Regions from separate parts of the Metasolibacillus sp. FSL H7-0170 genome, predicted to be linked through region 1. Evidence: predicted binding sites of a transcription regulator. Region 1 holds the regulator's gene; the other holds the start of a gene.

Region 1 (3,667 bases):
GATTAGGTGAAATTGAGCTTCCAGCAGTTCAATCGGGTTCATCTATTATGCCTGGAAAAATCAATCCATGTATTCCTGAAATGATGATGCAAGTTTGCTTTGATATTTATGGCAAAGATCAGGCAATTACATTTGCGGCAGATAGAGGCGAGCTTGAATTGAATATTTGGGAAGCCATTATTATGAAAAATCTGTTTGAGCAATTTTCATTGTTAATAGCAAGCATTCCAGTGTTTCGAGAGAAGTGTGTAGCAGGAGTTCAAGTGAAAAAAGAAATTAATCAGCTTCGCGCGGAAAGCACCTACGCTCTATCGGTCGCAATTTCAAAACAATTTAGTTACGAAATTGCTAATGAAATAGTAGCGGAAGCGCAAAGCAAAAAAACAACGGTAAAACAGATTGTTGTTGAAAAAGGTTTATTAAGTGTGGACGAAGCTGAAAAATTACTCGATCCAATCCATTTAACCTCTTTAAGCAGAAGTCTTCCATCTCTATAGGTGGCAAAATAAATGCAAGCATTAGACCGATTTCAGCGGGTTTTCAAACACTTGCTGATAAAGAGGAACTCAGTCTAAGAACATCGCATCTTGCGATAATGACTGAGTGACCAACATCCGGATGTCACAGATTTTGAAGGGAGGCTTGCATGATGCAAATCAGTTAACCGTTGTCACAGGACGTGACGGTTTCAGGTTAACTTCCACCAAATAGCTTGAAAGAATCTGGACACAATTACGTCAAGGCGTAATTGATTAAACGTGAAATAATAACTTGATAATCGAGTACTATTATATAGTTATACGATAGCAGAAAAATACCATTATAAAAGATTATGAAAGGTCCTGCGTATGAATAATATTTTATTAATTATTATTTTACAACTTATTTATGTGCCTTTATTAACGCTTCGTACAATCTTTTTAGTAAAAAATATTACGGTTTTAGCATCAATTATAGGTATGGTTGAAGTACTGATTTATGTGTTTGGTTTGTCCCTCGTATTCAGTGGAACTCAGAGCGTATTAGCGATGGTTGTTTATGCAGTTGGCTTTGGGCTAGGTATTTTTTTAGGTACGATGATTGAGCGGAAATTAGCAGTAGGCTATGTTTTTGCTGCGATTAATACGCAAAATAAAAACAATGAACTAGTGGAGTTTTTAAGGAATGAAGGTTTTGCAGTTACAATTTACAAGGGCGAAGGACGCGATAGTGAGCGCTATAAATATGAAATTTTAACGAAGCGTAATCGTGAGCACGAACTGTTTCAAATTGTCGAGCGATTTGAGCCAAATGCCTTTATTATGTCATATGAGCCGAAGTCGTTTAAAGGCGGTTTTTTAGTTACACGTATGAAACAAAAGAAAAATAGATGAAGTGTCAAATAACAGGTATTTATAGGCAGGCAATTTTCTGAGATTTCTTATATAAAAAGCATAATTTTGTTGCAAACAACGCTGGAAATCATCAAAATACGGCTTTTTACGAAAATTATACGTCATTTATAAACATTCACAATTTTTCAAAGCGGATGTAAAATAGCACTAATACCCCGCTAGCATGCTTTTACATATGAATGAACCTCATAGGACATCACGAAAATTTCCAATAATATTCCTCGTTTTTCTCCACAATTAATGATGTGAAAATCATGCTAGCTTTTAAAAAATGAATAGTATATTCAAAGTAAAAAACTGAGCTGTCCCAAAAATCCGGTGCTCAGTTTTTGTATTATTGTATTTTACGATATAGACCGACAACCTGCCCTAAAATCGTTACTTGATTTACTAAAATAGGGTCCATTGAAGAGTTTTCAGGCTGTAAACGAAAATGTGTTTTTTCTTTATAAAAACGCTTTACTGTTGCCTCATCATCTTCTGTCATCGCAACGACAATTTCACCATTGTTTGCAGTTGATTTTTGCTTAACAATTACATAGTCTCCATCTAAAATTCCAGCTTCAATCATTGATTCTCCCATAATTTCTAACATAAATAGCTGATCCTCAGAAGTGCCATATGAGTTTGGAAGAGGAAAGTATTCCTCGATATTCTCGATGGCTGAAATAGGAAGTCCTGCCGTTACTTTGCCAATCAAAGGAACATGGATAACACCTTGTTGTTCTATCTCACTATCATTATTGTTGTCTAAAATTTCAATAGCGCGTGGCTTTGTTGGGTCTCGACGAATAAGTCCCTTGCTTTCTAAACGAGCTAAATGGCCATGTACAGTAGAACTAGATGCTAAACCAACCGCTTCACCGATTTCACGAACTGACGGTGGATAACCTTTTGTTTTAACTTCTTCTTTAATAAAAGCTAAAATTGCTTCTTGGCGTTTTGATACTTTTGTCAACTCATTCACCTCTTTTATCTTGTTTTAGTAAACTACTCTCACCATTCATAGATGATGGGAGGGACGCTATATTGGACCTTGTTCAGCATATGTAAAGTTGCTCGCTAAACAAAGATAAGCCTCCGACGATAATCACAGATTTTTAAAACGAGTTTGAAGGCGCTTCAAAAAACTGAATGTAATTACGCCGAGGCGTAATTGATAGAACAAATTTTCTTATTTTCAGTATAACAAAAGAGAAAAATAAATGCAAACATTAGTTCGAAAATAATTGTTGACAAAAACGTTTGTTCGTTTTAATATGAGAACATACATTCCGAACGAACATTCTATTTCAGGAGGCGTTACTATGAATTGGTTGAAAAAAAATAGTTATATTGCAGTTTTTGTAGCATTTACGGTATTTGTCATTTCAGTGTTAGTTATTACTGATGAGGATATTGAACAATATGAAGAAATAATCATTGAACATGGGGATACGCTTTGGTCTTTAGCCGAACAGTACCGAGGTAAAATGTCAACGGAGCAATGGATTGGCTTTGTGAAAAAATCAAATTACCTTTCTGACGAAAAAATAGTGATTGGACAACAGTTGCTAGTGCCAATTGAAAAACGCTCTATTATTGCCAAGCAAATGACAGAGGATAGCCATTCGCGTGAAGTGGCGAATAACAATTAATGGTTACACAAACTGCGGTCATATATGTGAGGGTAAGCACCGAGAAATCAACCCAATATACATCTCTTGCAAGGCAAAAAGAAGAGCTAAAAGCATATGCAAGCAGCTTGCATTTTCATATAGTTGAAATATTTGAGGACCAACAGAGCGGCTTCGATGTGGAAAGAGATGGCTTGTTAGATATGTTAGATTATATGAAGGAAAATAATATGACAACTTTGTTCGTCCAAGATGAAACACGATTAGGACGAGGCAATGCACGCGTAGCAGTGTTACATCTTTTACAAAAGCAGGGTATCTCGGTCATATCTTTAAATGATGCTGGTCCACTAGCATTAAATGAGATGGATACAATGCTTTTAGAAATTTTAGCAATAGTAGAGGAGTATCAGCGCAAGCTGCACAATGCTAAAATACGACGCGGAATGCGACGCGCAGTAAATAACGGATATCGTCCAGAATACAATTTGAAAAACCGTGGCAATCCAGAGGGGCGCGAGCGAATTGACGTGCCTATCGAAGAAATTTTAAAGTTGCGGGCGAAGGGCTTTACCTTTGAAGAAATTGCCACTACATTAAGAGGCTTAGGATTCAATATTAGCAAAGCAACAGTTCACCGCCGCTTTGTAGAATATC
Region 2 (3,667 bases), 1.9 Mb from region 1:
TCCAATATTTATATGATAAAAATCAAATGTATTGATACCATCTAATCAAATATACCGAAATTTGCAGAAAAATGCATTAATGCATCGAAAAAAAATGCAAATAAGATTATACTAAATGATAGAATACAATTATTAAATAAAAAGTATGGGTTATTGGAGGTTATACATAATGGATCTTTCCTCGTTAATAGGTATAATTTTGGCATTTGTTTCACTACTGACGGGTATGATATTAAAAGGGGTAAGCTTAGGTGCACTAGCAAATCCAGCTGCCATTTTAATCATTATTTTTGGTACAATATCCGCAGTAGTAATTGCCTTTCCTATGAAGGAATTAAAGCGAGTACCAAAACTATTTAAAGTGCTATTTACAGAAACAAAGTTAACAGGTGATATAGAAATCATTAAAATGTTTTCTCAATGGGCTGATTTAGCTCGTCGAGAAGGGTTGCTTGCCCTTGAAAGCAAAGCAGCGGAGATTGAAGACCCATTTCTAAAAAATGGCTTAACGCTTGCTATCGATGGACAAAATGCAGATTATATTCGCGATGTACTATCAGAGGAAGTAGAGGCGATGGAGGATCGCCATGCTAGTGGAGCCGCAATTTTTTCACAAGCGGGTACATATGCACCAACATTAGGGGTATTAGGGGCTGTAGTAGGTTTAATTGCTGCCTTGCGAGATTTAAGTGATATAGATGGATTAGGATATGCTATTTCAGCCGCCTTCGTTGCGACATTATTAGGGATTTTCACAGGTTATGTATTATGGCATCCATTTGCTAACAAATTGAAGCGAAAATCCTCTGTAGAAGCGAAGCAAAAGCGCATGATGATTGAAGGGATTTTATCTGTTCTTGAAGGAGAGGCACCACGTGTAATTGAACAAAAGCTGGCTTCTTACTTACCTTTAGAAGAACGTAAGCAAATCATGGAAAGCGGGGCGGGTGGCCTTGGCAAAGAGGCATAAAAAACATAAAAAGCATGAGGAACATATTGATGAGTCATGGTTAGTTCCATACGCTGATATATTAACACTGTTATTAGCTCTATTTATTGTTCTTTTTGCTTCTAGTTCAGTAGACCAGGAGAAGCTAGAAAGAATGTCGCAAGTATTCGGTCAAATATTTGATGGTGGGGCCGGAGTATTGGATAATCCGTCTATTCCAGATCATCCAGATGCAATAAGTGGTGAAATCACAGAACAAACAGTAAAGTATTTAAGAGACCAAGAAGAGCTGCAGCAAATTCAAGGGCGAATTGATGAATTCATTGCTATTAATGAACTAGAAGAGCAGTTTGAAACGAGCAGGACAGAAGAGGGCGGTGTGCTCATTCGAATTCGCGATAGCGTGCTTTTCGACCCGGGTAAAGCAGATGTCAAGCCAGAATATGCAGCAATTGCACAGGAGCTATCAAAAATTTTACAGTTGGACACACCGCGAAGTATTATTGTCACAGGGCATACAGACAATGTTCCTCATTACAGTGCAGAGTTTAAGTCCAATTGGGAGCTATCTGTCATGCGCGCAGTTAATTTCCTGAAAAATGTAATCGACAGCAATCCCGAGCTAGACTCAGAGCAGTTTAGTATTAGAGGCTTTGGTGAATTCAAGCCGATTGCTAACAACGATACAGTAGATGGGCGTGCCCAAAATCGCCGTGTTGAAGTATTAATCCAGCCATTAATATTAGAGGACGGCAGTGAGATTCATGAATAATTGAAGAAAAAGAGCTATGTGTAAGACTGAAAAAATTAATTTCGTCTTTTATAGCTCTTTTTTTTTGACATTCAATAAACAAAAGTTTATAATTTAAACAAAAGTTTGAGAGGAGGAAAGTTGCAATGAATGACAAGGAGAAACTTGTATTACAGTTAGTCCAAGAAAACCCTTATTTATCGCAGCAGGAAATGGCAGAAGTGTTAAATATGTCACGTCCAGCTCTCGCAAATATTATTTCAGGATTGATAAAAAAAGGCGAAATTATTGGTCGGGCATATGTTTTGCCGGTCAAGCAATCCATTGTTGCTATTGGTGGAGCAAATGTCGACCGCAAATTGCATATTACAAATAAAGTACAGCTAGAGACGTCCAACCCCGTAACAGCAAACGAAAGCGTTGGTGGCGTAGCACGTAATATTGCAGAAAATCTTGGGCGCTTAGGCAATCAAGTGAAATTGTTAACGACACTTGGGCATGATGCCGATGCGCAAATGATTGAACAAGCTAGTCGTGCTTTTATTGAGCTCGATATCATTGAAAAGTTAGAAAAGGAGCAAACCGGCTCTTATACAGCGGTATTAGATAAAGACGGTGATTTAGTTATTGCCTTAGCAAATATGGCTATTTACGAAGCGCTGACACCTAGCCTACTTGACAAGCATATGGCAACATTAATAAATGCTTCAGCTATAATTATTGATTTAAACTGTCCAAAGGAAACGGTAATGTATGTTCAGCAACTTGCCAAGGAGCGTAATATTCCACTAGCAATCGTTCCTGTTTCATCACCTAAAATGAATCGCATGCCAGATGATTTACAAGGTGTGACTTATTTTATTTGCAATAGAGATGAGGCAGAAACATACTTACACATGACTTTAAAGGATGAGGCAAGTTACGAAGAGGCTGTAAGGGCATTGCTGGAAAAAGGTGCAGAGCATGTTGTGCTCACTTTAGGTGGAAAAGGTGTGCTAGTTGGAGAAGGGGATAAGATCCAGCATTATAGTGCATATAAAATTAATGATATTAAGGATGTAACAGGTGCAGGTGATGCCTTTGTAAGTGCTTGTTTACACGGTGTGATGCAAGGTGATACTTTACACGAAGCGGCGCAATTTGCACTGTATCATGCAGCAAAAACATTACAAGCCAATACAACAGTACGCCTAGTAAAACAAAATGAATATAAAAATTGGAGGAATTTAAAATGAAACAATACTTATCTTATTCACAAGAAGTGTTAGAAGCAAAGGAAAAAGGATTACCGATTGTTGCATTAGAATCAACAATTATTTCTCATGGCATGCCTTATCCTCAAAACGTGCAAACTGCGCGTGAAGTGGAGCAAATTATTCGTGATAATGGAGCAGTACCTGCAACAATCGCTTTAATTGACGGGCAAATTAAAATTGGTTTATCCGATGAAGAGCTTGAGATGTTCGGTAATGCGCAAGGTGTAGCGAAAGCGTCACGCCGTGATTTAGGCTATTTAATCGCAACGAAAAAACTAGGTGCAACGACGGTTGCAGCTACAATGATTTGTGCAGAGCTTGCTGGCATTGAGTTATTCGTAACAGGAGGTATCGGTGGTGTACACCGCGGTGCTGAAACGACAATGGATATTTCAGCGGACCTAGAGGAGCTTGCAATGACAAAGGTAGCAGTTGTGTGTGCAGGCGCAAAATCTATTTTAGATATCGGTTTAACATTAGAATATTTAGAAACAAAAGGTGTACCTGTTATCGGCTACGAAACAGATGTATTACCAGCATTCTTTACGAGAGAAAGCGAATTTGCAGTAAATTTCCGTGCTGATTCTGCTGAGGAAGTAGCGGCAATGATGCGCGCGAAATGGGATTTAGGTTTACGCGGTGGTGCAATCGTTGCAAACCCGATTCCTGTCGAACATTCAATGGAAGCCAGCTTTATTAACGGCATTATAA

Evidence for each region. The regulator LexA, encoded in region 1, represses DNA repair genes until DNA is damaged. The targets are predictions, from matches to a motif close to CGAACATATGTTCG.
Region 2: a site for LexA is predicted at 1,816-1,829, ahead of MHH70_RS15145 (carbohydrate kinase). Genes of this name have one in related genera too.

Annotation. Positions count from the first base shown of each region.
Region 1 is NZ_CP151964.1:1,221,870-1,225,536, reverse strand. Features, by position in the region: gene MHH70_RS05885 (aspartate ammonia-lyase) at 1-497, shown strand, start outside; gene MHH70_RS05880 (DUF2179 domain-containing protein) at 849-1,373, shown strand; gene lexA (transcriptional repressor LexA) at 1,729-2,352, opposite strand; gene MHH70_RS05870 (LysM peptidoglycan-binding domain-containing protein) at 2,702-3,031, shown strand; gene MHH70_RS05865 (recombinase family protein) at 3,031-3,667, shown strand, end outside.
Region 2 is NZ_CP151964.1:3,245,943-3,249,609, forward strand. Features, by position in the region: gene motA (flagellar motor stator protein MotA) at 170-970, shown strand; gene motB (flagellar motor protein MotB) at 954-1,721, shown strand; gene MHH70_RS15145 (carbohydrate kinase) at 1,847-2,935, shown strand; gene MHH70_RS15150 (pseudouridine-5'-phosphate glycosidase) at 2,932-3,667, shown strand, end outside.